DNA from 4 places in the Exiguobacterium sp. s142 genome. Region 3 is predicted to be linked to each of the others. Evidence: predicted binding sites of a transcription regulator. Region 3 holds the regulator's gene; each other region holds the start of a gene.
The links. Region 3 encodes Rex, which represses fermentation and respiration genes when NADH is low (regulators of the CRP and FNR family bind a similar motif). Its sites were predicted from a motif close to TTGTGAAATATTTCACAA; they were not measured.

Region 1 (7,934 bases), on a different contig from region 3:
GAACAGATCGAGGTCGGCGACCACGTTCACATTTGGAAAAAGACCGGTCCGAGCATTCTCAACACTCCGAACCGATCTTATGTGAAAAAAGTCGACGTGCTCGACTAATATTGACGCTTTCCGTAACGTTCGCTCAGCCACAAGACTAAAAACGCCAGGCCGACCAACCATCCGCTCCAAATGAGCGCTTGGGTCATGTCCCCGTTTAACGTGGCCATATAAATCGCCGTGGCGAGCGTCATCGTCTCGCCCGGAATATTCCCAGCAATCATCATCGTGATACCAAATTCCCCGATCGAACGGGCAAATCCGAGGACGAATCCGCTCGTCAAAGCGGGTAAAAGAAGAGGAATCGTGACATACGTGAACAGTTGACGTTCCGTTCCACCGAGCACGCGACCGGCCTCGTACCATTCCGCATCCAACTGTTTTAACCCGAGCCTAATCGTCTGGTAGACGAGCGGGAAAGCCGCCAAGGCAGAGGCGATGATGTTCGCTTGTTTCGTGAACAAGATGGTAACCGGCAACAGTCCACCGATCCCGTTGTTGCCAAGAACGATCAACGCGTATAAACCAATCACGGTCGGCGGCAAGATGAGCGGCAATAAAAATAGCGTCTCGAGCAACCATTTCCCTTTAAACTGGCAATGATGCATGAGATAGGCGGCCCAGAACGCGAGGACGAAGGCAAGCATCGTCGCGATAAACCCGACTTCGAAAGTAAGTTGCAGTGGGGACTGCGTCATTTAGAAAACCCCTTTGCTAAAAAAATCGCTTGAATATCGTCATCGAATAAACGCTCATATACGTCACGCACATATGGACCATGCGTCAAACGGACAGCCGGATAGGAGATGATGCCGGTCGCTTCAAGCGAGACGGCTTGAATCGCTGCGACACCTTCCGTCAGCTCTGTTTTATACACGAATCCCCCATTCGCATCCCCTTGCTCGACGAGCGTAAGCACTTGTCTCACGTTTTGGGCAAAGATAATCCGAGATTTCACCTGTCCCCATACTTCCGCTTCATCCAACGCCGTTTTCGCATAACGGCCTGCCGGAACGTTCACCGGGTCTCCAATGACGATTCGGGCGCACAACTCCAATTCCTGCCACTCACTCGTGCAACTTTTTCCCTTTGGGGTCACAAACCACAACTCGTTTTTCAAGAACGCATCCCGGTCTAACACGGGCACCTGCAACTTGTCGACATCCTCCTCACTAGCGGCTAAAAAGATGTCAGCCGGAGACCCGTGATTGATTTGGGATCGTAAGGCGCCACTCCCGTTCGTGACGACGCGGATGTCGACGTCGCCGAGTTCGGCTTCAAGTTGTCGTTCCACATGCTCTAGGACTGGTCCTAAACTCGCCGCCGCTAAAATCGTCACGGTCTCGTCATGGGCGCCAGAAGGACTTGACCAGATTTGACTCAATAACAGGACGACCGCTACCCCGACGATGACTCCACTCACCCGCTTCATGATTGATCACTCCTTTGCTTCTCCTTTATCGTAGCGATTGACTCGCGTTCCTTCTGTATCAAATGTCACAAAAATACACCTCCACGTGATGGAGGTGTAAATTGTATCTGTCAGACAAGCGTACGTGCACGCGGGAACAAAACATTGTTCTCAAGGTGAATGTGTTCGAACGTATCTGATTCTAGTGCCTCTAGACGTTGGTAGACGAGTCGATACGTCCCACACGCACCTTCAGGCGGCGTATAGTCGTTCGTAATGTGACGAAGTTCTTTCAAAATGTCACCGGCCGCTGCATGTTCCGACTCGAGCGCTTCTAAAATGGTCATAATCTCACGTTCCGTCTCAGCCGTCGGTGCCGACTCATGTCGAAGCAACATCGGGAAGTCTTCCATCTCTTCTTTGACGATATGCTGTTCAAGCTCCACTTTCAATTGATTGAACAACTGATGGATGCGTCCAAGGTGTGGATGGTTTTGTCCATGCACGCGGAATACTTTCGTCACATATGGTGTGAGCTGTGGCAATTCATCCGTCAAAAATTGGTGATGCTTATAAATAATATGCTCAATCAATTCCGAAGACGAAGCTGCATCCCAATCGATGCTCGTTTCGTTCATCTCCTGTTTGCGTCGATAGAGCGCGTTGACTTCTTCTAAAATATCTTCCGTCGATCGTTTCGACTTGTCTGTCGCTTCAGCGAGCGGTCGATTGCCGCCGCAACAAAAATCGATTCGATTCCGTTTAAAAATGTCTGCTGCTTGCGGGCATTGCTTGACGATTTCAGATACGTGCGTGTCGCTCGTGAATGTTTGTGTCATCTGTCATAACCTCCATGTTCGTTTTGACATGTTCAGCGTAGCAAGCGTTCAACTTTAAAAATGTGAAATACGTCACATTTAAGCAACTAAAATCGCCTCGTTCCATATTTAGACACACAAAAAAAGCCCCTTTTTCAAGGGGCGTTCGTCAATGTGATGGCGTTTCAAACTGTTCCGCCTCGGTCGATCCAGCGAGCGCGGTCGTCGACGACTGTCCGCTCGAGATGACGAGTGAGACTTCATCGAAGTAGCCGGTGCCGACTTCACGCTGATGGCGCGTCGCCGTGTAGCCGTGTTGTTCGGCCGCAAATTCGGCTTGTTGTAACTCAGAATATGCTGCCATCCCACGATCTTTATAGCCGCGGGCGAGCTCGAACATGCCGAAGTTGAGCGAATGGAACCCGGCGAGTGTGACGAATTGGAACTTGTAGCCCATCGCCCCAATCTCTTGTTGGAACGTCGCGATCTCGTCGTCAGACAGCTTCTTCTTCCAGTTGAACGAAGGCGAACAGTTGTAGGCGAGCATTTTTCCAGGATACTTCGCATGGATTGCGTCCGCGAACTGGCGTGCTTCTTGCAAGTCCGGTTCCGACGTCTCGCACCAGACGAGATCGGCGTAAGGTGCATAGGCGAGACCGCGGGCGATCGCCTGCTCGATGCCGGCCTCGGTCCGATAGAAGCCTTCCGGCGTCCGGTCGCCGACGATGAACGGATGGTCAATCGGGTCGATGTCACTTGTGATCAAGTTGGCCGCATGCGCGTCCGTCCGGGCGACGATGATCGTCGATACGCCCATGACGTCTGCTGCTAGGCGCGCCGCGATCAAGTTTTTCACAGCCGTTTGCGTCGGGAGCAATACTTTACCGCCGAGGTGACCACACTTTTTCTCCGAAGACAGCTGGTCTTCTAAGTGGACACCGGCCGCACCAGACTCGATCATCGCTTTCGTCAGCTCGAAGACGTTGAGCACACCGCCGAACCCAGCTTCCATATCGGCGACGATCGGCGCGAACCAGTGCGTATCCCCTTTCCCTTCCGCCGTTTGAATCTGATCGGCCCGTTGCAGCGCCTGATTGATTCGCTTGACGACGCTCGGTACCGAGTTGGCCGGGTACAGGCTTTGGTCCGGATACATATGCCCTGATAAGTTCGCATCAGCAGCGACTTGCCAGCCGCTTAAGTAGATGGCCTCAAGCCCCGCCTTCACTTGTTGGATCGCCTGATTTCCGGTGAGCGCCCCGAGCGCGTGGACGTAATCCCGTTTGTGGAGCAGGTCCCACAGACGTTCCGACCCTTTCGTCGCGAGCGTATGTTCGATCAAGACCGATCCACGAAGCTTCATGACGTCGTCGACTCCGTACGGACGCTCGACCCCGTCAAACCGTTCCGACTGAAAAACCTTCTCGAGTTGCATGCGTTGTTCATTCATTGTTATTCCTCCTGTATTATATTAGTGTTGTTTTAATTCAATTGTTATATAACAGGTGTTGCAAACTTAATCCAAGTAGGCGCAGCATTCGAGTGCCGACTTGAACGTCGAATGTTCCATCCCACAACTGCGGCAGACGTTTTCCTCGTCCCGCTCTTCTGGTTTGCGGAATACGACGACTTCCTCGACCGGTTCTTTCATGATTTGGAGCGAACCGTCCGTCCGATCGAGCACGAGGCGCATCAAGTCGTTGCCATACACGAATGCGGTATTGGCGAGCGTCGCTGTCGACTCTCCAGAGACGATGCGGCGGACGACCCAACGTTCGATTAACTGTTCGCTTTCGATTTTTTTCGTTGTCATGATGATGCTCCTCCTTTTAAGTTCAATTCAAGTGTCGACTGTGTCAAAAATTGACGGCGGCGGCGATGCAAGATCGGTTCCGTGTACCCGCTTGGCGAATCCGTTCCTTGGAACACTAAGTCTTTTGCTGCTTGATACGCGATCGAGTCGGTCACGTCCGGCGTCATTGGCCGGTAGTTCGGGTCGGCCGCGTTCTGCTTGTCGACGACTTCAGCCATCCGGTACATCGTCGCTTCGACTTGCTCACGCGTACAGACACCATGATAGAGCCAGTTGGCCACGTGTTGGCTCGAGATGCGGAGCGTCGCCCGGTCCTCCATCAACCCGATATGGTGGATGTCCGGCACTTTCGAGCAGCCGACACCTTGCTCGACCCAGCGGACGACATAACCGAGCAGCCCTTGCAGGTTGTTCTCGAGTTCCTCCCTCACTTCATCGTCTGTATAGACGCGTGTCGTGAGCGGAATCTCGAGCAGGCGTTTCCGTTCGCTGTCGATATCGAACGGCCGTTGCACCAACTCGCGTTGGACACGGAACGCATCCACTTGATGGTAATGGAGCGCGTGGAGCGTCGCGGCCGTCGGCGACGGGACCCAGGCGGTCGTCGCGCCGGACTCAGCATGGGCGACTTTCTCCCGCATCATGTCGCGCATCTTATCAGGCATCGCCCACATCCCTTTGCCGATTTGGGCTTGTTGATAGAAGTCGGCCGCGAGTCCGGTCAAGACGTTCAAGCGTTCGTAGGCATCGAGCCAAGCCGACGTCTTCATCTCGCCTTTCTTGCGCATCGGCCCGAACGTGAGCGACGTATGGATCTCGTCACCGGTCCGGTCAAGAAAACCGGTGTTGATGAAGACGATCCGCCCCTTCACGCGTTCGATGCAGTTTTTCAAGTTGAGTGACGTCCGTCTCTCCTCGTCCATCACACCGACTTTGAGCGTATGGCGCGGCAAGTCGAGCACGTCTTCGATTGCGTCGAACAAGTCGTTCGTGAACGTGACTTCCTTTGAACCGTGCATTTTCGGTTTGACGATGTAGATCGACCGTTCCCGCGAGTTCCGTTTTGAGTCGAGGTGACGGCTCGCGATCAGTGACGTGAAGATGCCGTCGAGAATTCCTTCCGGTACTTCCCTTCCTTGATTGTCGAGCATCAAATCTGTCGTCATCAAGTGACCGACGTTCCGAATGAACAGTAAGGAACGTCCCGGCAGCACGACGTCTCGTCCGTTTCTGCCTGTGTAGCGGCGGTCTTCATTCAGCTGGCGCTTGAGGGGTTTGCCGCCTTTCGTGAACGTCGCTTCGAGTGTGCCGTCCATCAGCCCGAGCCAGTTTTTGTAAAGGTGGACCTTGTCCCGAGCGTTGACGGCTGCGACCGAGTCCTCACAGTCGACGATGGCCGATAAGGCAGACTCGAGTTCGATATCGGTGAGCCCTGCCCCATCCGTGCGGCCGATCGGATGGTTCCGGTCAAATTTCAGTTCGGCGTGGAGGCCGTTATGGACGAGCACTAAGCTCGTCGGACTGTCCGGATTCCCGACGTAACCGACGAAACAGTCATTGCTGAACGGGACGTCTTGTCCGTTGATGATGACGTATGGTTCATCGGCGCGAACCGCGTATCCTTCCGCGTCCCGGTGCGAACCCGTTAGAAGCGGGAACGTGTCGTCGAGGTATTGTTTGGCGTAAGCGATGACCGCTTCGCCCCGGACCGGATTGTAGCCGGCCGACTTCGTTTTTCCGTCCGCTTCATCGATGACGTCCGTTCCATACAGCGCGTCATAAAGACTTCCCCAGCGTGCGTTCGCCGCGTTCAGGGCATAGCGTGCGTTGTCGAGCGGGACGACGAGCTGTGGTCCGGCTTGCTGTGTGATCTCCGAATCGACACCCGAGACGTCGATACTAAAATCAGGGACGACCGGTTCGATGTAGCCGATCGATTGGAGGAAGCGCTCGTAGCCGACAAGGTCAAAGTCTTGTTTCTGTTCGCTGTACCACTTCTGTAACAGTCGCTCAAACGACTCCCGTTCGTGAAGCAACGCCTCGTTTCGAGGAATGAACTCGTCTAGTATGCGCTCGACTCCTTGCCAAAACTGATGCCCCGTCTCTGCTCCTGGCAATACATGAGCCGAGACGAAGTCGAGGAGCTCCTGATGTACGCGATAAGTTCCTACTTGTGTATACTGTTCCAAGCCTTCACATCCTCCCGTATTTGTTGTTATATATCAGTTGACTTTAATATAGACTATTATATAACAGTTTGGCAACAGGTTTTTTAAAACTTTTTATTTGGCGGCAATCGAAAAACACGTTAGGATGAATTACATGACCCATCAATGATTGAGTCATCAATTAGTTAAGGAGGGTTATGGATGCGCGAATCTTGTTCGCCTAGCGACCAAATTCTCTACAACGTCATCACTGTACAAAAAGAACTCAGCCAGCTGTTCGATACCGAAATGGATGGACTGAGCCTGACCCGATACGATATTTTGAGCAACTTGAATCACGTCGGTCCACTTCGCCAACGCGAGCTGCAACAGCGCGTCGATGTCGATCACGCGGCCATCACCCGTCACTTGAAACAACTCGAGACGCAAGGGCTGATCGCTCGTGAACGATGTCTTCAAGACAATCGCGTCATCTACGTCGACTTGACTGAGCTCGGTCGCGACAAAATTGCACATTGGACCGAGCAAAAGAAGTGCTTATCGGACCGACTTTTTGTAAACATGAAGGTAGAGGAGCAACAACATTTGCTCGACCTGTTAAATACGTTACAACACAACATTCAACACGAAAGGAAGACCCTAATATGAACACGACAACACAGAAAGACTTTATGGAGATTGTAAAAGGACGCCGTTCGATTCGCGTCTATGACGAGAGCGTCAAAATCTCGAAAGACGAAATGACACAAATCCTCGAGGAAGCGACGACAGCACCGTCTTCGCTCAACCTTCAGCCATGGCGCTTCGTCGTCATCGACAGCGCCGCCGGAAAAGAGACACTCCTCCCGCTCGCGAGCTTCAATAAGCGTCAAGTCGAGACGTCATCGGCTGTCATCGCCATCTTCGCCGACTACCAAATGGCCGACTACACGGAAGAGATCTTCAATTCGGCTGTCGAGCGCGGCCTGATGCCTCCTGAAGTCCGCGACCGCCAAGTCGACATGATCAAAGGCATCTTCAAAGACGCACCGAACGAAATGATCAAAGACAGCATCTTGCTCGACTCAGGCCTCGTCGCGATGCAGCTCATGCTCGTCGCCCGTGCCCACGGCTACGACACGAACCCGATCGGCGGCTACGATAAGAAGAATATCGCCGAAGCGTTCGGTCTCGAGAAAGAACGCTACCTCCCGGTCATGCTCCTCTCGATCGGCAAAGCCGCGGAAGAAGGTTACCCGTCGGTCCGTTTCCCAATCGACCGCATCACAGACTGGAAATAAGCAAAAGCTCAATCGCGTCGAGGCGATTGAGCTTTTTTTCATCCGATGTATTTGACGACCTCGTTGAAGTCGCGACGCGTCTTCGGCGCGAAATCGCGAGCCCGGTAACCGAACGCGACCATGGCCGAGAGCGACCAGGCCCCGCGTTCCATGACACCTTCTGAAATCAACAGTTCATCAATCTGTTGTTGGTTGAACCCTTCGATCGGACATGAGTCGATCCCGATTTGGGCTGCTGCCGTCATCATGTTGCCGAGCGGGATGTACGTCTGGCGCTTGATCCACTCTTGGAACACTCGCTCGTCGTCTAACAGACGATAATCTTGTTCTTGGAACTCCTGCACTCGTTTGATTCGGAGCGCATACTCGTCCTCGGTCCGTCCTTGGACGCCCGTG
Region 2 (7,934 bases), on a different contig from region 3:
GCGGTGCTCGACGTAGCGACAACAACGATTGACACGAAAAAAATCGCACGTGATGGTGTGCTCATTGAATACGTGATGGGTGAAACGTGGGGATTCGCGTTAGGTGATGGTCAGCGAACGACAATCGGGAAAGACAATCGCTACATCCCGATTCAAGCGACACGCTTAGAGACGGTCGAGGCAGAAGATGGTGAAGCGTATTCAGAACATATGTCTTTATCTGGCTTATACGTCTACGACGTCGAAGAAAATCGGGTCGTTTCATTAGATGTTGAGCAAGAAGCGATTGCAACTAGCGTATTCGGGGATACGTATCAGGCCCTTCTCGCCGATGGGACGGAGACGAGTATCGACTTAAAAACGTTAACCGAAACGTCACGGACAATCATTCAAGGCGAAGTCGGGACAGCAAGTTATTACGATGGATTGCTTTACCATGTGAGTCCGACAAAAGACGGGGCAGAAGTCGATGTCTATGACGAAGCCGACCTCGTCTCAGAGGCGACCGTGACAGGGAAAGAGGTCAATCCCGACTCATTCCAATATTATGTCTATTAAAAAAGAGGCAGCGCGAGAGCTGCCTCTTTTTTACTTGGAAGGTTTTGGAATGATGACCCCTTCTTCTAAATCGAGCAACATATCGATCAGTTCCGCGCAAAACTCAGGGAATTGATCGAGGAACGCACCTGGACCGACTTCATCCGTGAAGTCGATGTACAGATCCGCTACGTTGCCAGCCATCTTCGCTGGAAGTGCGAGGAAGGCCGACCCGAAGCGCCAGCTGCCACGGATGTCGAGCAGCTTGCCGAGCATGACGTCGCCTGGTTCGCGTACTTCCGGTAGCATTACCTTGTACGTCTCTTTCGTCTCCCAATCACGTAAGCCGTCTTCGGTCACTTCAAACACAGAGCACCGGGGGACGGCGAGACCGCGCAAGGCATGATAGAGAGCAGGTGACATGTCAGCTTTATGGTCCGCCAAATAGCGGCCGTGCGGTGTCATCCCGTCCTCATCCGTCTCAAAGAAGACGGCCCAATCGATGAACAAATCGCGGAACAGTTCGGCGTCTTTCAAGTGCCACGTGCCTTCCGAAGCGATCTCTTGGATATAGTTCGTCCACTGCGTGCTGCGTGCGAGTGCCGCTTGCTCGTATAACTTTTTCAGTTCGGCCAGCAATTCGGACTCTTCGACGAGCAAAGGGAAGGGAATTACTTTCCGGTCTTTTTTCATCGCCGTGGTCCTCGCTTGTCTGCAGGACGTTTGACGACCGGCGGTTTGTCTTCGATCCGTTTCTCGATGACTTCGCCACGGTAAATCTCAAGCTCTTTCAATTCGACACCGAGCTGGCGGGCGAACGATTTCAAGTGCGTCAAATCTTCCGGTGTCACGATCGAGAGGACCGTCCCGGCCGCGCTACCGCGAGCGGTCCGTCCTGAGCGGTGGATGAAGTCATCGGTCGATTCAGGTAAATCGAAATGGACGACGTGCGTCACTTCATCGATGTCGAGTCCGCGCGCTGCGAGACCCGTCGTGATGAGGAGCGGATATTCGCCTTTACGGAATTCGCGGAGCGTCTCGACGCGGGCACGTTTCCCTTTCAAGCTATCGAGCATACGGTAGTTCACTTTCATCTTATCGAGCTCACCTTTGAGCGGCGGTAAGAACGAGCGGTTGTTGATGAAGGCGAGCACTTTGACACCGTCGACGTGTGATAGGCGACGAAGCAATTCTGGCTTATAGCGACGTGTCGTCAACATATAGCCGTACGTCACTTGAGCACTGACAGTCCGTTCGACCTTCACGTGAACCGGTTCTTTCAAGAACGGGGCAGCCCAGGCTTGGAGCGTATCCGTCAACGTCGCCGAAACGAGTGAGATTTGATGCTCGTGCGCCGTATGGTTGATGATGCGCTCAGCCGCTTCCGTCAATCCGCTGTCGATGATTTGATCGGCTTCATCGAGCACGATCGTATGCGTCTCATGAAGCTTTAACTTTTTCTTCTCGATCAATTCAACGAGACGTCCTGGTGTCCCGACGATCAAATGCGGTTTTTTCTTCAAGCGATCGATTTGGCGCTTCAGTTCGACGCCGCCGATGAACGAGGCAATCCGGACGTCACCTTTTTCGGTGAAACGTTGCGCCACCGTTTGGATCTGCATGACGAGTTCGCGCGTCGGTGCGACGATGACGACTTGGATCCGGTCGTTCGAGGCATCGATTTTTTCAATAGCGGGTAAAAGATACGCGAGTGTCTTACCTGTCCCTGTTGGTGCTTCGATTGTGACGTCTTTTCCTTCTAAAAGGGGCGGGAACGCTTCCGCTTGGACCGGCATCGGTTCGTTAAAGCCAAGGCGTTCCCAGGCTTCGTTAATGAATGGTTTTGTAAAGTTCATATCAGTTCTCCTTATCGTTGGGCAAAAACAAAGGAAGCATAAGCGCTCCCTGGTTCAAATATAGCGAACATGTTCAGTGTCTTGGTCAATCGATGAACGGAGCGTCTGTGTGTACACTTGCCCGTCCTCGACGAGTTTGATGTGCACGTCGATGTGCTCAGGTGAGGCTTCGACACCTTCGACTGTGAAGCCTTGATACACGCGGTATTCCAATTCCTTAAGCAATTTTGCATAGGCGTTTAGTTCTGGATACGTCGTCGCGACGTCGATTGGGCGCGACACGAGTGCGACCATTAAATGGTCACGGAAATCGATGAAATCCTCATTCTCGATATCGTCATCAAAGCGAATCCAAAAGCCTTTTTCTTCAAATTCTGTGATAAATCCGTCGCGCTTGTCTCCAGCCTCTTCGACTTTAAGGGAGATGCGGTCACCGGCTTTTAAGTTATGCTCGGCTGTTAATGGTTCATACGTCATGGGAAGAACCCCTTCCTCTTCTACAATGTTCTGCTTCCATTGTGCTCGATATAAGGCAAAAATTCAAGTTCTATCCCGAACCTGTGAGTTAAGTCACTACAAAAACTGTATGATTTTTCACAACTACTTAAAGATAATACAGAATTCACAAGAACGTGAACGGATAGGGATTCGTCTGTTTCTATGTAAGTTGAAAAACTACTATAACAGATAAAATAGCGCTTACAAAAACGGCGTAACACCAATGTTCATGAGATTGTTACAACTTTCACAAGAATGTAAAACATATTGTTCACGTTTTCACGTACACTCATATTATAAGGAATCAGGCAGTTATCTCAACTATGAGGAGTGACCATAATGGCAACTGAAATTAAATCAGCCTGGTCAGGATTTGTTCCTGGACAGTGGACGAACGAAGTGAATGTCGGTGAATTTATCCGCTTGAACCGCCACGAGTATACAGGGGATGACCGTTTCTTAGTCGGACCGACAGAGGCGACGAATCGTCTTTGGGGACAAGTGATGGAATTGACGAAAGAAGAACGGGAACGCGGGGGCGTTTGGGATGTCGATCAAAACACGCCGTCGACAATCATCTCACACGGACCTGGGTACTTAAATAAAGACCTTGAAAAAGTCGTCGGTGTCCAAACGGACGAACCGTTCAAACGCTCGATTCATCCGAACGGCGGCATTCGCATGGTCGACGCCGCGCTCGAGTCATACGGCTTCGAACCAAATCCTGAAATCACAAAAATCTATTCAGACATTCGTAAAACACACAACCAAGGTGTTTTCGATGCCTACACACCAGAGATGCGGGCGGCACGTAAGTCAGGGATCATCACAGGTCTCCCAGACGCATACGGACGTGGCCGGATCATCGGTGACTACCGTCGCGTTGCCTTGTACGGTTTAGATTTCTTGATTGCCGAGCGTAAAAAAGATTTGGCAAACAATGGCGGTTTCCTCTCGGAAGCAGACATTCGGACGCGGGAAGAGATGTCTGAACAGCTTCGTGCCCTTCAAGAATTGAAACAACTCGGCGCTGCTTACGGATTCGACCTCGGTCGTCCGGCTGAAACGACGCAAGAAGCCTATCAATGGGTATATCTCGCTTACCTTGCAGCTGTCAAAGAACAAAACGGTGCGGCGATGTCTCTCGGACGCGTATCGACATTCCTTGACGTGTACGCTGAGCGTGACATGGCGGCGGGCCGTTTGACAGAGTCAGACGTCCAAGAAATCGTCGATCACTTCATCATGAAACTCCGCATCGTCAAATTCTTGCGGACGCCTGACTATAACGAATTGTTCTCTGGAGATCCAACGTGGGTCACGGAATCAATCGGTGGGATGAGTGAGGATGGCCGTTCGAACGTCACGAAGAGCTCGTTCCGTTTCCTTCACTCGCTCACAAACCTCGGCCCGGCACCAGAACCGAACTTGACGGTGCTTTGGTCGACGAAATTACCGGAAGGATTCAAACAATATTGCGCGAAGATGTCAATTGAGACGTCGGCGATCCAATACGAGAACGACGACCTCATGCTTCCAGAGTTTGGTGACGATTACGGCATCGCCTGCTGTGTGTCACCGATGAAGATCGGCAAACAGATGCAGTTCTTCGGTGCCCGTGCCAATATGGCGAAAGCACTCCTCTACAGCATGAACGGTGGACGCGATGAGAAGAGCGGCGAACAAATCGCTCCGGCTTGGGACATGAACACAGAAGACGTCCTCACGTACGACAAAGTGTACGCTGACTTCGACCGGACGCTCGACTGGCTCGCAGAGCTTTACGTCAACACACTCAACGTCATTCACTTCATGCATGATAAATATGCGTACGAGCGGATTGAAATGGCGCTCCACGACCCTGAAATCTTACGGACGATGGCTTGTGGTATCGCTGGCCTTTCGGTGACGGCGGACAGCTTGTCAGCAATCAAATATGCGACGGTCAAACCGGTCCGGAATGAATTCGGCATCGCTGTCGACTTTGAAACAGAAGGCGACTTCCCGAAATTCGGAAACAACGATGACCGTGTCGACGCGATTGCTGTCGAACTCGTAGAATCGTTCATGGAAAAAGTCCGGAAACACAAAACGTATCGCGACGCGCTTCATACGCAATCGGTCTTGACGATCACGTCGAACGTCGTCTACGGCAAGAAAACAGGTAATACACCGGACGGCCGTCGTGCTGGTGAGCCGTTCGCACCGGGTGCGAACCCGATGCACGGCCGCGATACGAAAGGAGCGGCAGCGTCGCTCTCGTCAGTCGCTAAACTTCCGTTCGAACACGCGCAAGACGGTATCTCATACACGTTCTCGATCGTACCGAAAGCACTCGGTAAAGAAGACGTCGCACGTGAACTTAACTTGGCGGCACTTCTTGACGGCTATATGGGTGGCGAGCACAAAGGTCACCACTTGAACGTCAACGTCTTCAACCGTGAGACGTTGCTCGACGCCATGGAACATCCAGAAGAGTATCCGCAGCTCACGATCCGCGTATCAGGTTACGCCGTCAACTTCATCAAGTTGACACGCGAGCAACAGATCGACGTCATCAACCGGACGTTCCACGGTTCATTGTAAGTAAAGGCTTGGCGGCCTTCGCTTGAAGGCCGCTCATTCGTTAGGAGGTCATCTCGATGACAATGGGATATGTACACTCGGTCGAATCGTTTGGAACCGTTGACGGCCCGGGAATTCGTTTTATCGTCTTTTTGCAAGGTTGTGCGCTTCGCTGCTTGTATTGCCACAACGCTGATACGTGGGATTTTAAAAAGAATAACCATCGTTCGGCCGAGGACGTCATTCAAGAAGCGCTCAGCTATCGTCCGTTCATGGAAGCATCAAAAGGCGGCATCACAATTTCAGGGGGCGATCCGCTCGCGCAACCAGAGTTTTTAGAAGCGCTGTTGCGTGAAGCGAAAAAACACGGGCTCCACACGACGCTCGATACGTCGGGTGCACTCCGTCCCCCTAACCTTGACGCCATCTTAGACCACACCGACCTCGTCTTGCTCGATATTAAACATATCGATGACGACATGTGCAAGAAACTGACAGGACGGAGCAACGCCAACACGCTCGCGCTTGCTGAACACTTATCCGAGCGCGGAACGAAAATGTGGATTCGCCACGTCCTTGTCCCGGAATGGACGCTTGATGAAGGGGCGCTCCGGCGCACGGCGGCGTTCATTCAAAAACTCGATCACGTCGAGAAAGTCGAAATCTTGCCGTATCACGAGATGGGCGTCTATAAATGGGAGGCGCTCGGCCTCGACTATCCGTTAAAAGGCATCAAACCACCGACGACGGAAGAAGTCGAGTGGGCGGAAGGTATTTTACAAGGTACGGTATGAAAACTGCGCAGCCTCTCTTGAGGACTGCGCAGTTTTTTCTTTTCATTAATTTGAGTGTATATAACGTTTAAATTGTAATGAAAAAATGATAATTGATAGTAAACAATAACTGTTAAGAAGATCAATTAAATAATTATTTTACTTAGAAGCAACAGAATGATTTCTGATTAAATCTGATAACTTATCTAGTAATGGTTTAAAGTTATCAAAATCAATTTCTTCATAGTTAAGTAATACGTATTTTGAAAATTGATCTTTCCCATAGTAGAGTGATTTATCAAGTTTCTCCGTTTTATCAAATTTTCTGCCTTTGATAACTATTGCCAACTCACTAGTCTTGAACAAATCTTCTATATCGCCTTCTAATCTATTATCCATTAACGGAGTAGTTAAGAGGTGTAAATTTCCAATTACATTTAGTGTGAGATTTTGTTTGATTATCGATTTTTTATTATTAATTTTTGCATGGTTTATAAATTTATTGAGAGGTTTCTCCTTAGTAATTTCATTGTCAAAAAGTAAAACTACTGGATTGGTAGGTCTATTTTCACTAATTTTCATAAAGTGTTCATAGTGATTAGGGTCAAGATTTACTCCTTTATAAAAATTATATACGTTGTTTAATGCACTTGCCCCATCTGGAACAATTCCGAAAAAATACTTCATTCTTTTAGTCTTTTTTAAAAAAGTAATTTTAAAGTTAAAATTATCGTTTGTATCTTTTTCCACTAGTTCTGGATATTCTAGAGAATGTTTTTTTAAAGCAGCTTTTAAGTAGCGAACATCAGTTTTTCCCTCAGTTATTAATAAGGGCTTGGAATTGGAAAAAAAGTATTTATAAAATAAGAATTTTTGATATTCTACTTCTCGACCGCTTAAATGGAATCTATTGTGTTTAATATCATCATCAAGTGAATTGTTGTATTTTGTTAATTGATCTATAAACGTAAATCTACCTTCTAAACGACCTATAGTTCCAAGATCTCCATCAATCACATATTCACCTGTTTTATAAAGCTGATTCGCCATTGCTCTAGTATTTTTGTAGTACTCCCGTGGCACATTTATTTTTTTATTTACTACAAGTCCTGTAACAGTTTGTCTAGAGTTCCAAAATTGCAATCTCGTTTTTTTTTGATTTATTCTAAATCCTGATTTTAAGATTACTTTGGAGATTTCATCTGAGAATTGAGAATATAAATTTACAAACTCATTATTATTTGTAGAGAAAGTGAGATCGTCAGCATATCGAGTATATTTTAACTTATATTTTTTTGCCAAACTTAATATTCTATAATCTAGCACTTCACATATAAGGTTAGAAATAATCGGAGAAGTGGAACCACCTTGAGGTAGACTACCTTTATAACATGTCAGCTGAGCAAGAATTGTAGCCACTTCTATCGGTAACTTAAACATGTCATTTTTATTAAAGTATCCTCTTACACGTCCAAAATGAATACTTTCAAAAAAGTTCTCTAAATCCATATTAACAACGATTCTTTTGTTTCTATGAACTTTTGAATTTGTAATGATTCCTTTATTTTTTTTAAAAGCATGAGAAATGTTGTTGTCATATTTTTGTTGCTTAGTAATGTGTACATCTAAAGATTGTGCTATTTTGACTTGGATATTTTTTAAATCTTTATTTGGGGATTGAATCACTCGTTCTCCACCAGATTTT
Region 3 (7,934 bases):
AGTGATGCTGCTTGTTCACGATATGTTTGATAGTGGGGTGATGCAATATGGGAATCGAGTGCCGTCTTGTCTGTCCACTTTTCATAAAAGACGAATGCATCAGCGTTTCCTTCGACACGATGTAACGTATACAAGACGCAACCTGCCTCGGTGCGCGATGGGGCGACGACTTGACGTAAATGTGTCTCAAGTGCTGAACCGAGACCAGGTTTTGCTTGAATCTGAGCTAAAATGGTGATCATCTTGATTCCTCCTCAGGCATAAAACCCGCCTGTTCGAACAGGCGGGTCATCATCTTTCATCGATTGGCAACGAGAAAGAATCGATTAGTTTAATGTGTCAATGACGGCTTTCGCCACGGCGACCGTCGACTGTGGGTTTTGTCCAGTGACGAGGTTACCGTCGACTTGAACGTTCTCTGTGAAGTTGTCAGCGAGTACGATGTTGGCACCGAGCTCACGAAGACGTGTTTCGAGCATGAACGGCATGTAGACATCGAGTCCAGTCGCACGTTCTTCTTCGTCCGTGAACGTCGCGATCGTTTTCCCGTTGACGAGCGGTGTACCGTCTGACAATGTCGCGCTGACGAGACCGGCTGGACCGTGGCAAACCGCTGCGACCGTTTTGTTCGCTTCAAACAACGTGCGGAGCGCATGGTTCAAAGCATCGCTATGTGGAAGATCGAACATCGTCCCATGTCCACCTGGCAAGAAGATGGCATCGAACGAGCTGAGGTCTGTGATTGTTTTCAAGTCGATCGTGTCTTTGAGAAGCGGTGCCGTCGCTTGGATTGCTTCCGGTACCTCGCCTTCTAAGCTACGGGCATCAATTGGTGCTTCGCCACCGTTCGGGCTCGCGACTGTGACTGTATACCCAGCTTCTTTAAATTCGACATACGCTTCCCCGAATTCAGATAACCAAAGACCGGTCGCATGACCTTCCTTCATTTCATTCGCGTTCGTTACGACCATTAATACGTGTTTACTCATTGAGAGTTCCTCCTTTAAAATCAACTTGTTGTTTTGCACGTGATTAGAATAACGTGCATCAGAACGAAAAACAAATTAATAAAAAATGAGCGATCGATAAATAAATTTATAGCAAAAAACATCACCTAATGAATTAGGTGATGTTAACGGTTAGGGATACGATGCGTCTCGCGATGCCACGTGTTGATCCGGCTGACTACATAGACGAAGAAGGCGAGCACCCACATAAACAGCGTCTCTTGATAAAAGTGGCCCCAGACCGAGCCGGGCGCATAAAAGCTATGCACCGTGACATCAACTGGCCAAATGACGAGCCGGATGAAGAGGGTGCTCATGAGGAGACCGCTGAGCAGGCTGATGATGATACCGGACCATGTTTGGATGATAAACCCGACGACAATCGGCAGGAAGTAAAATAAAATGATCGGGACGTTCGTCGCCTCGCCGCGGATGAGTTCCGAGATATACTCGGTCCCACTCGGCACGATGTAGACGAACCCGGTCAGGAACGCATGCATCCAATCGATCCGCATGGCACGGGAACGCATCATGAATGGAGTTCCTCCCATTCTGTGAACAGTTCCGTGATCGACTCTTTCGTCGCGTCGGACTCGGTCGACAGCTCTTGGGCGCGGGCGAAGTCGTTGAACACGTCCGGTTCGCATAACAGCTGCTCTATTTCTTCAAGCCGAGCTTCGTGGCGCTCGATTGTCAGCTCGATCTCTTCGACCCGCTGTTTCAACCGGCGTTCTTCGCGCTGCTGTTCCTTGTCGGCGCGCTGCTTCTTGACGACGACTTGTTTCGTCTCCTCGCGGGCGAGCCGGGCAAGGTCCTCGAGTTCTTCTTTCTTCTCGACGTAATACGAGTAGTCGCCGAGGTACTCATCGATGCCGTTCGGCGTGATCTCTAAGACACGCGTGGCGAGCCGGTCGATGAAGTAACGGTCGTGGGAGACGAACAGGATCGTCCCGGGGTAGTCGACGAGCGCGTTCTCGAGGATCATCTTCGAGTCGAGGTCCAAGTGGTTCGTCGGCTCATCCAAGACGAGCAAGTTCGGTTGCTCGAGCTTGAGCTTGGCGAGCGTCAGCCGGGCTCGTTCGCCGCCGGATAGTTCTTGGACGCGTTTCATAACGTCGTCCCCGCTGAACAAGAACTGGCCGAGCAGACTGCGGACTTCTTGCTCGCGCATGAGCGGCCAGTCGTTCCAAATCTCATCGATGACGCGGTTCGCGTCCGACAAGTTCTGTTGTTCCTGGTCGTAGTAGCCGATCTCGACGCCGGTACCGTAGCGGATGTCACCGGTCAGTGCCGGTTGTTGTTTCGTCAACACTTTGAGGAGCGTCGATTTGCCGACCCCGTTCGGGCCGACGAGGGCGACCGACTCGCCGCGTTGCAGTTGGAAACGCAAGTTCTGTGCGATCGGTTCTTCGTAGCCGATGGCGAGGTCGCTGCCGCTCAACACATCGTTCCCGCTTTGACGTTTGATCGAGAACGACAACACCGCGCTTCGTTCGTCACCGTCAGGCACGTCCATGCGGTCGATCTTCTCGAGCCGCTTGCGGACGCTTTGGGCGCGTTTCGTCGTCGTCGCCCGGGCGATGTTCCGTTGGATGAAGTCTTGCATCTTGGCGATTTCTTCTTGTTGCGACTCGAACTGCTTCTTCTCTTGTTCGTAAAGCGCGGCCTTCTGCTCGAGGAATTTCGTATAGTTCCCGACGAAGCGGCGGCTGCGGTTGCGTGACAGCTCGTAGACGACCGAGACGACGCGGTCGAGGAAGTAACGGTCGTGGGAGACGATGAGGACGGCACCTTTATAGCCGCTCAAATATTTCTCGAGCCAGCTGAGCGTCTCGATGTCCAAATGGTTCGTCGGCTCATCCAAGATGAGCAGGTCCGGGCTTTGCAGGAGCATCTTCGCTAAGGCAAGACGTGTCCGCTGTCCGCCTGAGAGCGTATCGATCCGACGTTCGAAGTCGTCCGGATAAAACCGCATCCCGTGCAAGATCGAGCGGATCGTCGCTTCATACTGATAGCCGCCGCGGTCTTTGAACGTGTGTTGCTCCTCGTCATACGCCGCAAGCAGACGCTCGTAGGCGGCCGGGTCGTTCAAGATCCGCTCCGAGCCCATGTCTTGCTCCATCTGGCGGAGCGTCTTCTCTTGTTCGATCAAGTCGGTGAAGACGGTGAGCATCTCGTTCCACATCGTCTCGTTCGATTCTAATCCTGAGTCTTGGGCGAGATAGCCGATCGTCACGTCTTTTGGCTTCATGATGTCGCCCGAGTCATAGTTGTACTCGCCGGCGATGACTTTTAACAGCGTCGACTTGCCGGCGCCGTTGCGGCCGACGAGGGCGACGCGTTCGCCTTCTTGGATTTCTAGTTTGACATTCTCTAAAATCGGCTCGACGCCGAACGATTTGGATAAGTTGTTGACTTGCAGTAGGATCAAGTGAAAAAACCCCTTTCTCTCTGTTTAGTATACTTTATTTCTTCCCCTTTTCAGGTATATTCATTGAGTGCTTATGTGAATTCGTTTACAATCAAGGTGTATGAAATCAGATTCGTTTGAAACGCGTCGTAAAAAGGAGGCTCTTTCCGTTGAGTCAAAACGAACCAAAGATTCCGCAAGCGACAGCCAAACGGTTGCCACTATACTATCGGTTTATCCAAAGCCTACATTCGTCAGGGAAACAGCGTGTCTCTTCTGCTGAACTGAGCGAGGCAGTCAAGGTCGATTCGGCAACGATTCGCCGTGACTTCTCATACTTCGGTGCGCTCGGTAAAAAGGGATATGGCTATAACGTACAGTATCTGTTAGAATTTTTCCGTAAGACGCTGAATCAAGACGAGATCACGAACGTCGCCTTGGTCGGGGTCGGTCATCTCGGGACAGCGTTCGTCAACTATAACTTCCTTAAAAACAATAACACACATATCGTCGTCGGGTTCGACGCAGACGAGACAAAAGTCGGCACGACGATGTCAGGTGTCCCGATTCATCACGTCGATGAGATGGAACAGATTATGAAGCAAAACAAGATCGATGTCGCCATCCTCACGGTCCCGTCTGCCTACGCGCAACCGGTCGCCGATGATTTGGTCCGCTATGGCGTTCGAGGGATCTTGAACTTCACGCCGGCGCGATTGACTGTACCGGACACGGTCCGCGTCCATCATATCGACTTGTCGATCGAACTCCAGTCGCTCATTTACTTTATGCAACACTATCCATCCGCTGAGGGGGTCCATCAATAATGGAATTTCTACAATCATCACTCGTCGTCGGTATCCCAGGTGGCGTCAGTATTTTCGTCATCGCCATCATCGCGCTCATCCTCTTCGGGCCGAAGAAATTGCCAGAGTTCGGCCGGGCAGCGGGGCAGACGCTCCGTGAGTTCAAAAATGCCACGAACGGTATGATGAAAGAGCACGATGAGACCGACAAGAAAGAAATTGAGAAGAAAGAGCAGTAAGCCATGAGCCATCAACCTGATCAAGAACGGGCACTGTCCGATCACTTGACAGAGCTGCGGAGACGACTGATGCTGTCGGCATTTGTCGTCTTTGCCTTCTTTCTGATCGCTTTGCCGAGTGTCAAATACGTGCTCGCCTATCTGCAGGCGGACCTCGTCGAACGAGGGCTCGAGCTGAACGCCTTTGGGGTCGCGGACCCGCTCATGATTTACTTGAACTTGGCGCTCGTCATCGGGCTCGTCGCATCGGGTCCATTTCTACTGTATCAACTGTGGGCGTTCGTCGCACCTGGTCTGCATCCGAATGAACGAAAATGGACGCTCGCCTATATCCCGGTCATCTTTATCTTGTTCCTCATCGGTCTCGCATTCGCCTACTATTGGTTGTTCCCGCTCGTCCTCGATATCTCGACGGACCTCGGGCAAGACCTCGGTCTGACACAGATCATCGGGGCGACGAACTATTTCACGTTCCTGTTGCAGCTGACGATCCCGTTTGGACTGTTGTTCCAACTGCCGGTCGTGACGATGTTCTTGACGCGCATCGGTGTCGTGACGCCGTACTTCCTCTCAAAAATTCGGAAGTACGCCTACTTCGCCTTGTTCGTCATCGCGGCATTCATCACGCCGCCGGATTTGACGTCGCACCTCATGGTGTCGCTGCCGCTCTTCTTCCTATATGAGATCAGCTTATCGATCTCGCGCGTGACGTACCGCGGTGTGCTCCGACGTGAGAAAGAGGCGATGGTGAAAGAACAGATGGATTTGATGAAGCAAATGAATGAGAAGTGAACACTACGTCATGAGACGTGGTGTTTTTTTTAATTTTAGGGCTATTAAATTTTGAAAAAACAACTTAAAATTAGGAAGGTTGAATTAAAAATGGATTATTTTTGAAAGTTATGTATTCATAAACAGAAATGAGGAGAACGATGAACAAATGGTTATGGAGCATACTCGTTGTGCTCGTCATGGTGGCAGCGCCCGGATTAGACGTTCGGGCAGAGGGTTATGCCAAGCCTGAAGTCATTCCGGCAGGAGAAGTGGTAGGAAATAGTGAATATGTGTGGCGCTCAGGAGATCCTGAGACGCTCGTCCATGTGAAGACCGGTGAAGTCTATACATTACCGATTCGAGTGTCCGTCTTGCACAACATTCACGCAGTCGGGGACGGTCGATTTATTTTGGAAGGGTGGCAACAATGGATGGTATGGGATATCCATACCGATTCAGGTTCAAGCTTTCCGATTGAGCCGGGAAGCGGTCTGGATGCAGTCGTTGCGATCAATCAGTCGGCGGAAACAGTTTTATGGACCGACGACAAAAAATATGTCACCACGTCGATGGCAGGGGACATCCTCGGGTCGATCACTAAAGAGAGTATGTATGAAGCATACGGACTGCTCGACGACGGAAATGTCCTCGCATTCGTGGATGGCCAAATCACGAAACGGACAGTGACGGGTGAAGTGCTCGAGACGCTTGGTTCATATACGGGCCAGGTGAGGGGAGCGTCGTTGATCAAGGGAGCGAACCAGTGGGTCGTCACAAAATCCGGTGACTGGGAACATCTCAATATATTCGATATAGCGACGAAACGATGGATTGAGAAAGATGCGCCAGACGTAAGGAATCTAAGTTGGAAAGACGGCGTCTACTACTTCACGATTCGAAAGATGTACACGACGTTTTATGTCAGTTATAACGTGGCGACGAATGAATGGCGAGAAGCGCCGATCGATGACGCGGACGTCCGACAGCACGGACCGTGGTATGTCTTTTCTGAAAACCGCACGGTAGGTTATACGCCGGAGTCGTTATGGAAAGCACCATGGAAACTGCTTGTCAACGTGCCGAAAACGACGGCACGTTATGAAGTAGGTCGTCCCTATGAAGTGAACGGAACCGTGACACTTGTTGATGGGACGGTTTTACCTGTCTCGGGTACCGAGTTGAAGGCCCGTTTAGCCTACCAAGACGATCCATTCGTCTGGGAGCAAGACAAACTGACGCTGCAGACGAATGGTTCTTATGACATGATTTTCGAGTGGAATGATTTGGACCGACGCTTAGATTTATGGGCGTCGAATTACGTACCCCTCACACTCGATCCACCGTCGGGCGTATTAGGTCCGATCAGTGGGAAGACGGCACCGAACACGCCGGTGTTTGTCAGCGTGACGAAAAACTTGTATCAATCGAATTCATCGGATTCATTGTTGAACTATCAATCGACGACGGTCCAATCGGATGAATCAGGGCGCTATACGTGGCAACCTGCGCGTTGGTTCACACCGGGATCTCGCGTGACTGTGAAAATCGGTAGTAAGTCGGGCGTGTACGCCGAACCAATCGAACTTCAGACGGTCAAGGAGAGTGAGGACACGTCACCGAACGGCATCTCGGTTCTGACGAAAACGGTCACTTCAGGTGTCACGTTGAAAACGACGCCGAACGCCTCGGTGGATGTGTTGATTCGCAGTGGGAAATACTACGAAGTTTTGAATGAGCAGGCAGATGAGGACGGGCTCGTTTCGATTAAAGAGTTCAATACGATGCCTGTAGACATCGGAACAAAAGTCTACTACAAATTAAAAGAGGCACCCGCTTCAGCGTTCCGGCTCACAACCGTTGAGACAAGAGTGGAACCGCCTGTGTTTTCGTGGACTCGGACACCGTTGATGTATGACAAATCCATCAATGTCACATCGAGTACCGATCAGGCCTATCGCATTTATCGAAATGGTACGCATGTGGCGACAACACGCGCGATGCCGTACACGTTCGACACCCCACTGAAAGAAGGGGAGGTCATTCTCGTCACACGCTCGAGCGGCGATGCGACGTACCAACTAACGAAAAAGGTCCAAGCGTTCACACCGACGCTCAGTGTGACGGACACGCTGATGACGAAGACAGAGGCGACGCTCACGATCAAGAAGACGAGTACGGCGACTGTTCGATTTTACGTGAATGATAAGCTCGTCACGGCGAAACGTCTGTCGACGACGCGATACACGGTCCCGGCCAAACCGGGAGATGTGATTCGTGTCCGAGCGGCGGTCGGATCGAAGTCGCGTGACGTCTCGGTCAATTTGCCGAAGACATCGCTGTCGACGCTCTCAATCAACGATGAGAAGTCGCTTTGGGTCGGATACGTGATTCCGAACAGTACCGTCACGTTGAAGAACGGTTCGAAAGTACTTGCTACGGCGAAGGCAAGCAGTACCGGGCGAGTGACGCTCCGCTTCACCCGTCAGCCGATTAACGGGACGCTGTCCTTGACGAGTCAAGGAGGACTGTTCCGCCATGTGCAGACGTCGAAAGTGACTGTTGGTCCGACGCCTACACTCATGACAACGATTCCGTCGAGTGCGTCGAAGACACTCAAGGCGACTTCGAACGTCGCATACGGCACGTTGACGCTCACACGTGGCTCGACCGTCCTCACCAAGAAGACGGTGACGGCTAC
Region 4 (7,934 bases), on a different contig from region 3:
ATTTGTATCATGCCGATGAGATCCAAATCAAGATGGCGCAAGGTGCGAAACCAGGGGAAGGTGGGCAGTTGCCGGGCAATAAAGTCTACCCGTGGGTCGCCGAAGTGCGCGGCTCAGTCCCAGGTGTCGGGCTCATCTCGCCGCCACCGCACCATGACATCTACTCGATCGAAGACTTGGCCCAGTTGATCTTTGACTTGAAGCACGTCAATCCGAAAGCAAAAGTGAGCGTCAAGCTCGTCTCGAAATCCGGTGTCGGAACAATTGCGGCCGGCGTCGCCAAAGCGAACGCCGACACGATCGTCATCAGCGGCTACGATGGCGGGACAGGGGCTTCGCCTCGGACGTCGATCAAGCATACGGGTCTTCCTTGGGAGCTCGGATTGCTTGAGACACACCAGACGCTCGCATTGAACGGACTTCGCGGTCGCGTCACGCTCGAGACGGACGGCAAGCTCATGACCGGACGCGATATCGTCCTCGCCGCCATCTTTGGGGCGGAGGAATACGCGTTCGCGACGGCACCGCTCGTCGTGCTCGGCTGTATCATGATGCGGGCCTGTCATCTGGACACGTGTCCGGTCGGCGTCGCGACACAAGACCCGGCGCTTCGCCAAAAGTTCATGGGTAAACCGGAACACGTCGTCAATCTCATGACGTTCCTCGCCGAAGAAGTGCGCGAAATACTCGCCTCGCTCGGCGCGAAGACGATCGGTGAGGTCATCGGCCGAACGGACTTGCTAGAAGAGAGCGCCTGGAAACAGGAGCACGCGAAAGCGAAAATGCTCGATTTGACACCGATGTTATCGGTCCCGACAGCGTTACCGGGGAAGGAAGAGTTAGCTCATCCGGCTTTTCAGTCGTATGACCATCGGAAATTGATCCCAGCCGTATCGCGTTCGATTAAATCGCTTCAACCGACGTTCTTCGTCGGGCGGGTCCGCAATACGGACCGGGCCGTCGGGACGATGCTCGGCTACGAAGTGACGAAAGTTCACGGCAACATCGGTTTGGCTGAAGATACGATCTCACTCCGACTGAGCGGATCGGCCGGACAAAGTTTAGGCGCATTTCTTCCTCATGGCATCACGATCTCTGTGATCGGGGATGCGAACGATTATGTCGGAAAAGGGTTGAGCGGCGGGAAACTCGCGGTCATCGCTGAGAAACATGCCCCGTTCGACGAGAGCGAACAAATCATCGCCGGCAACGTCTGCCTGTACGGGGCGACATCGGGGATGGCATTCTTCAACGGACACACGGGGGAACGGTTCGCGGTCCGAAACTCAGGTGCCGTCACCGTCACTGAAGGCGTCGGGGATCACGGGTGTGAATATATGACCGGTGGGACGGTCGTCGTCCTAGGAACGGTCGGCCGCAACTTCGCGGCCGGGATGTCCGGAGGTGTCGCCTTCCTATACGGTGACCAAGACTATGACCAACTCGTCAACACGGAACTCGTAGCGGTCGAACGCGAGTTGACCGATGAGGACACAGAACAGATTTACACGCTGCTCGAGATGCATCAATTCCACACGGATAGTGTGAAAGCGAGTCGTATCCTCGAGTCGTTCGATGACGAGCGGAAGCGCTTCGTCAAAATCGTACCTCGCGATTATGCGAACGTACTTGACGTCATGCGTCAAATTGAAGCCACTCGTCCGGAACTGAACGAGGCAGACCGTGCCCTCGAACTGTTCCGGGTCGTGACTGAAGGAGGCGTAGTATGAGACATAAATTTATCGATATCCCACGTGAGACGCTCCCTGAGCGGACAGTGCTCGAGCGGATACGTGACTATGATGAATATGCATCCCGGATGGACGATGAACCGATCGTCAAGCAGGCCGAGCGCTGCATGGACTGCGGGACCCCGTTTTGTCACGTCGGTGACATGATCGGGCAAGAGACGATCGGGTGCCCGATCCACAACTTGATTCCGGAATGGAACAAGCTCGTCTCGGACCAAGACTGGTATCGTGCTTACGAGCGGTTGATGGAAACGAACAACTTCCCAGAGTTCACGGGCCGCGTTTGTCCGGCCCCATGTGAAGGGTCGTGTACGCTCGGCATCAGCGAGGACCCGGTCGCCATCAAATCGATCGAACGGACGATTATCGACCGCGCGTTCGAAGAAGGGTGGGTCCAGCCGCGCCTCGTCCAGATGCGGACCGGACGCTCGGTCGCCATCATCGGCAGCGGTCCAGCGGGTCTCGCTGCGGCGGACCAGTTGAATCAAATCGGTCATCACGTCACTGTGTATGAAAAAGCTGACGAGGCGGGCGGGTTGTTGTTTTACGGGATCCCAAACATGAAGCTTGATAAAGACGTCGTCCGGCGCCGGATTCACTTGCTCGCGGCGGAAGGAATCCGCTTTAAGACAGGTGTCAACGTCGGTGTTGATGTGACGGTCGAGTCACTCCGCCACAAGTTTGATGCCGTCATCCTCGCGACGGGGGCGCAGAAACAGCGAACGCTCGGGATCGAAGGGGACGACGCGACCGGCGTCGAACCGGCGATGGACTATTTGACCGAGTCGACACGGGTGCTCGGCGGAAAAATGATCGACGCACAGTATGACGCGGCCGGGAAAGACGTCATCGTCATCGGTGGCGGTGACACCGGGGCCGATTGTGTCGCCACAGCGATCCGCCAAGGTGCGAAATCGATCACACAGTTCGGCAAACACCCGGAAAAAGGCATGTTCCGGGCGCCAGAACGTCCGTGGCCACTTCAACCAGACACGCTTTCGGTCGATTATGCTTACGCCGAGGCGATCGAACGTTATGAGCATGACCCGAGAACGTATTTGATCCGCTCAAACCGAGTTATTAGCCAAGACGGTCGCGTCGCCGGCATCGAGACGGAACGGATGGAAAAGATCGTCAAGCCGGACGGTCAGGCGACGTTCTTCGTCGTCGAAGATTCAGTTAAGACGTATCCGGCCGACCTCGTCCTCGTCGCCATCGGTTTTGAACGTCCTGAATCCGAATTACGCAAACTTGGCGTCGAAGCGAAGCAAGACTACGTTTCGAACGTGGACGGCGTCTTCGTCGCCGGGGACGCGAGACGCGGACAAAGCTTGATCGTCTGGGCGATCCGCGAAGGGCGAGAAGTCGCCGAAACGGTCGACGCTTACTTGGAGGCTTGTCAATCTCGTCTAAAAACTTCATCATAAAAAGGAGCGACGCGATGTCGCTCCTTTTTAGATTGATCAATAGGAGGAGTCAGAGATGCTAACAGAAGTCCTCATGTATACCGGGTTTTGGTTTTTACTCGTGCTCGTCTTGCTCGGCACGATTTACGCGCGGCGTAACCGGAAGTGATTACAGCACCATCGCGGCGATCAAGCCGAAGACGATGAGCGGGATGTTGTAGTGGAGGAACGTCGGCCAGACCGTCTCGCGCAAGTGGTCGTGTTGCCCGTCCGCGTTCAAACCGCTCGTCGGTCCGAGCGTCGAATCACTCGCCGGGCTACCGGCGTCACCGAGTGCTCCGGCCGTTCCGATGATGGCGATCGTCGCCTCGACCGAGAAACCGTACTGGATACATAACGGCACGAAGATGGCGGCGATGATCGGTATGGTCGAAAAGCTCGAGCCGATACCGAGTGTGATGACGAGACCGACGAGGAGCATGACGAGGGCGGCGAGGAACTGCGAGTCACCCATCAAATTGCTTGCTCCGCTCACGAGCGGTTCAATCGCACCTGTTTCACGGATGACGGCGGCGAATCCGCTCGCAGCGATCATGACGAAACCGATGAAGGCCATCATGCGCATGCCGCTCGTAAAGATATCGTCCGCTTCTGACCAAGGGATGAGACGGAAGAGCGTCAACAGGATCAAACCGGTCACGGCCGAAGCGATCATCGATTCGGTCTGCAATTGAACGACCAAGACGACCAAGACGACGATCGCCGTCAACCAAATCTTCATGTTGCTCAACGTGCGGACCTCATAGTCGCTCGGACCGAGTTGGATCGTTTCATACGACCGCGGTTTCCGGTAGTGGAAGAAAGCGGTGATGAGTCCAACGAGCATCCCGAGTGCCGGGATGGCCATGATGCTGACGATATTGACGTCACCGACGGCCATCCCGTTCGTCTCGACGTTCGGGAGCAAAATCTCGTTCAAGTAGATGCCGCCGAAGCCGACCGGTAGCAACATGTACGGTGTGACAAGCCCGAACGTGAGGATCGTCGCGACGAGCCGGCGATCGAGTTTCAACTCATTGAACAAGACGAGTAACGGCGGTACGACGATCGGGATGAAGGCGATGTGGATCGGTAAGACGTTCTGTGAGCTGATAGCGAGTAAGAGCAGCAGCGACAGCAGTAACGCTTTGACGCGACCGACACTCTTGCCGGTCACATCACGGCCAGACATGCTGATCAACCGTTCAGCCAGGACATCAGGCAGGCCGGTCTTTGACAAGCCGACAGCGAACGCACCGAGCAGGGCGTAGCTGAGGGCGATCGTGGCACCGCCACCAAGCCCGTCGCTGAAAGCGGTCAACGTGTCGTTGAAACCGAGTCCTCCGACAAGTCCACCGACGATGGCGGCGAGGATGAGCGATAAGACGATATGGACACGACTGATCGCGAGAGCAAATAAGACAATGACAGCTAATAATACAGCATTCATGAGTTCCAACACCTTTCGAATCATAAGTTCTTTCTCTTGTTATCACTTTAATACGATAAAGACTTTTGAAATTTAACATACGTTTTATGACTTGTCAAATCATGAAAACAAAAAAAGCGACAACTTCGAAAAGTTATCGCTTCTTCATCATAGTTCGACGTTATGGTACACCTGACGAACGTCTTCTAAGTCTTCGAGTACGTCGAGTAGTTTCTCGAATTGCTCTTTCGACGCTTCGTCGAGTTCGACTTCGTTTTGCGGTAGCATCGTCAGCTCGGCGACTTCGAACGTCTCCACACCCGCCGCTTTGAACGCGGTCTGGACGGCATGGAATTCTTCCGGCTCGGCATAGACGATGACCGTCTCGTCTTCTTCGATGACGTCACGGACATCGAGGTCGTGCTCCATCATGAGTTCGAGCACGTCGTCTGCTGTCATCCCGCCGACACCGATGACGGCCGTCGCATCGAACATATACGCGACCGACCCGCTGACGCCCATGTTACCACCGTTCTTGCCGAACGCGGCCCGAACTTCAGAGGCGGTCCGGTTGACGTTGTTCGTGAGCGTGTCGACGATGAGCATCGACCCGCTCGGCCCAAAGCCCTCATAGCGGAGTTCGTCGAAGTTCTCTTCGTCGCCGCCTTTCGCTTTGTCGATGGCCCGGTCGATGATCGCTTTCGGGACGTTATACGTCTTCGCGCGCTCGACGACGAACTTGAGCGATTGGTTCAATTCCGGATCAGGTTCACCTTGGCGGGCGACGATGTAGATCTCGCGGCCGAACTTCGCGTAGATACGACTCGTATTGGCGTCTTTAGACGCCTTTTTCTCTTTAATGTTGTTCCATTTACGACCCATTACGTGTCATCTCACTTTCCATTGTTCGATAGATTCACTGTCGATTATATAAGAAGAAGCGAGCGTTGACGAGAGAAAATCATCCCTCGCTCTTGTCCATCTTCTCAACGATCTCGGTCAGCGTCTTTAAACTGTCGATCAAGCGGTCGGTCTCATCCTCATCGAGGAACGCTAACCGATCCTCGAACAGGCGCCGAAACGAGTCGCGCCGCTCGAGGAGAACGCGCTCTCCTTGGTCGGTCAATTGGTTCCAGATGACACGGCGGTCGCGCTCGTCAGGGACACGTGTAATATATCCTTCGTCGACGAGCTTCGTGATGAGCGGCGTCACGTTCGGCGGGGCAATCGATAACGTCTCACTAATTTGTCCGTTCGTGACCGCGCCTTCATCCTCGATCAACATCAGTAGATGAAAGTGAGAGAAGTTTAAGTTCGGAATTTGCGGGAGGTCGGAGCGGCGGAGCAGTTTTCTTCTGATTAACGGGATCAGTTTCACAAACTGATCGGCTGCATCTTGTCTTGGCATAGTCATAGTCACTTCCTAGTCAGGTTCTTTCTTCATTATACACGACCACAGGCGGGGTGGACGAGCAATCATCGGACTGTGAGCATTTACACACCGATTCCGCCAAACTAACGACACAAACAATGTAAGCGTTTACATATGGGTTTGTCCTTGTTTTCATGAAAACGCATACGATTTTACTGAGCTGATCTGTAAAAATCAAGACCTATCCTCAAACAGCAAAAAAATATTGTGAAAGAGTTCACATTGTTGTCACGCACAAATTGAATGAAACGGTGTATTCTATGAATGTGAAGGAAAGCACAAACTCTTATCAGGCAAACCGATTATCCCGTGCTCTCCATCAAGTCAGAAGATCAGCTCTCATTCATGAGGAGGAAACCAACATGGCAGTTAAAGAGAAAGCAGTAGTGGAAACATCAGCAGAACAGATGGTCGACACGCTCGTCAAGCAAGCGCACACGGCACTCGACACGGTGATGACGTTTGACCAAGAGAAAATCGACACGATCGTCCAAGCGATGGCGTTAGCCGGACTCGAGCAACACGTCGTACTCGCTAAACATGCATATGAAGAAACAGGTCGCGGTGTGTTTGAAGACAAGATGATCAAAAATATCTTTGCGACAGAATATATTTTCAACTCACTTCGCGGTGAGAAAACAGTCGGCGTCATCGAAGACGATGAGCAAAACGGCATCACGTACATCGCCGAGCCGGTCGGTGTCGTCGCCGGGGTCACACCGGTCACGAACCCGACATCAACGACGATGTTCAAAGCGATCATCGCTATCAAAACACGTAACCCGATCATTTTCGGCTTCCACCCGTCAGCACAACAATGTTCAAGTGCAGCGGCCCGCGTCCTTCGTGACGCAGCAATCGCAGCAGGTGCGCCGGAACATTTGATCCAATGGGTCGAAAAACCGTCACTCGACGCGACGAAAGCACTCATGAACCACCCAGGCGTGGCCATGGTACTCGCAACAGGCGGCGCGGCAATGGTGAAGTCGGCTTACTCGACAGGTAAACCAGCGCTCGGCGTCGGACCTGGTAACGTCCCGGCTTATATCGACAAGACAGCGAAAGTGAAACGCGCCATCTCGGACGTCATCTTATCGAAAACGTTCGATAACGGCATGATTTGTGCGTCAGAACAAGCGATCATCGTCGACCAAGAAGTATATGAAGACGTGAAACGTGAAATGACAGCGCTCGGCTGCTACTTCTGCTCACCAGAAGAAAAGGCCAAACTCGAAACACTCGTCATCAAGACAGACACATGTGCGGTCAACCCTGAGATCGTCGGGAAACCGGCAGCATGGATCGCCGAGAAAGCTGGACTCAGCGTCCCGGCCGACACGAAAATCTTGATCGCTGAACTCGAGACGGTCGGCGCGACAGAACTGCTCTCACACGAGAAGCTCAGCCCGGTGCTCGGCGCTTATAAAGTTCAATCACGAGAAGAAGGCTTCGCGATCGCTGAGAAAATGCTTGAAATCGGTGGTCTCGGCCATACGGCCGCAATCCACTCGACAGACGACGACGCGATCCTCGCGTTCGGACTTCGCATGAAAGCTTGCCGTATCATCGTCAACTCGCCAACGGCACACGGCGGTATCGGTGACCTTTACAACGAACTGACACCATCACTCACACTCGGTTGTGGGTCGTACGGTAAAAACTCCGTCTCTGAGAACGTGACGGCGAAACATCTACTCAACGTGAAAAAGGTGGCGAGACGTCGCGTGAATATGCAATGGTTTAAAGTCCCTGAAAAAATTTACTTCGAGAAAAACTCGGTTCAATACTTGCAGTCGCTCACGTCGAAAAAACGGGCAATGATCGTCACAGACGAAATGATGGTCAAACTCGGATTTGCTGACAAAGTCATCAAAAAC

Region 1: the regulator Rex is predicted to act here: its motif matches at 2,359-2,376, upstream of ric (iron-sulfur cluster repair di-iron protein).
Region 2: the regulator Rex is predicted to act here: its motif matches at 3,127-3,144, upstream of pflB (formate C-acetyltransferase).
Region 4: the regulator Rex is predicted to act here: its motif matches at 6,263-6,280, upstream of adhE (bifunctional acetaldehyde-CoA/alcohol dehydrogenase).

The regions. Positions count from the first base shown of each region.
Region 1 is NZ_JACSMB010000012.1:21,016-28,949, reverse strand. It holds gene KNP77_RS11140 (DUF3221 domain-containing protein) at 1-108, shown strand, start outside; gene modB (molybdate ABC transporter permease subunit) at 105-746, opposite strand; gene modA (molybdate ABC transporter substrate-binding protein) at 743-1,480, opposite strand; gene ric (iron-sulfur cluster repair di-iron protein) at 1,591-2,298, opposite strand; gene aceA (isocitrate lyase) at 2,447-3,727, opposite strand; gene KNP77_RS11115 (hypothetical protein) at 3,794-4,090, opposite strand; gene KNP77_RS11110 (malate synthase G) at 4,087-6,279, opposite strand; gene KNP77_RS11105 (MarR family winged helix-turn-helix transcriptional regulator) at 6,460-6,906, shown strand; gene KNP77_RS11100 (nitroreductase family protein) at 6,903-7,538, shown strand; gene KNP77_RS11095 (NAD(P)H-dependent oxidoreductase) at 7,577-7,934, opposite strand, start outside.
Region 2 is NZ_JACSMB010000004.1:73,503-81,436, reverse strand. It holds gene KNP77_RS05445 (hypothetical protein) at 1-558, shown strand, start outside; gene KNP77_RS05440 (hypothetical protein) at 589-1,230, opposite strand; gene KNP77_RS05435 (DEAD/DEAH box helicase) at 1,227-2,393, opposite strand; gene KNP77_RS05430 (hypothetical protein) at 2,448-2,870, opposite strand; gene pflB (formate C-acetyltransferase) at 3,231-5,477, shown strand; gene pflA (pyruvate formate-lyase-activating protein) at 5,534-6,250, shown strand; gene KNP77_RS05415 (retron Ec67 family RNA-directed DNA polymerase/endonuclease) at 6,389-7,934, opposite strand, start outside.
Region 3 is NZ_JACSMB010000027.1:2,998-10,931, reverse strand. It holds gene KNP77_RS15125 (putative quinol monooxygenase) at 1-242, opposite strand, end outside; gene KNP77_RS15120 (type 1 glutamine amidotransferase domain-containing protein) at 327-989, opposite strand; gene KNP77_RS15115 (hypothetical protein) at 1,133-1,540, opposite strand; gene KNP77_RS15110 (ABC-F family ATP-binding cassette domain-containing protein) at 1,537-3,438, opposite strand; gene KNP77_RS15105 (redox-sensing transcriptional repressor Rex) at 3,588-4,244, shown strand; gene KNP77_RS15100 (twin-arginine translocase TatA/TatE family subunit) at 4,244-4,462, shown strand; gene tatC (twin-arginine translocase subunit TatC) at 4,466-5,254, shown strand; gene KNP77_RS15090 (hypothetical protein) at 5,395-7,934, shown strand, end outside.
Region 4 is NZ_JACSMB010000001.1:163,890-171,823, reverse strand. It holds gene gltB (glutamate synthase large subunit) at 1-1,730, shown strand, start outside; gene KNP77_RS00860 (glutamate synthase subunit beta) at 1,727-3,178, shown strand; gene KNP77_RS00855 (Na+/H+ antiporter family protein) at 3,327-4,646, opposite strand; gene KNP77_RS00850 (YebC/PmpR family DNA-binding transcriptional regulator) at 4,794-5,507, opposite strand; gene KNP77_RS00845 (MarR family winged helix-turn-helix transcriptional regulator) at 5,587-6,033, opposite strand; gene adhE (bifunctional acetaldehyde-CoA/alcohol dehydrogenase) at 6,420-7,934, shown strand, end outside.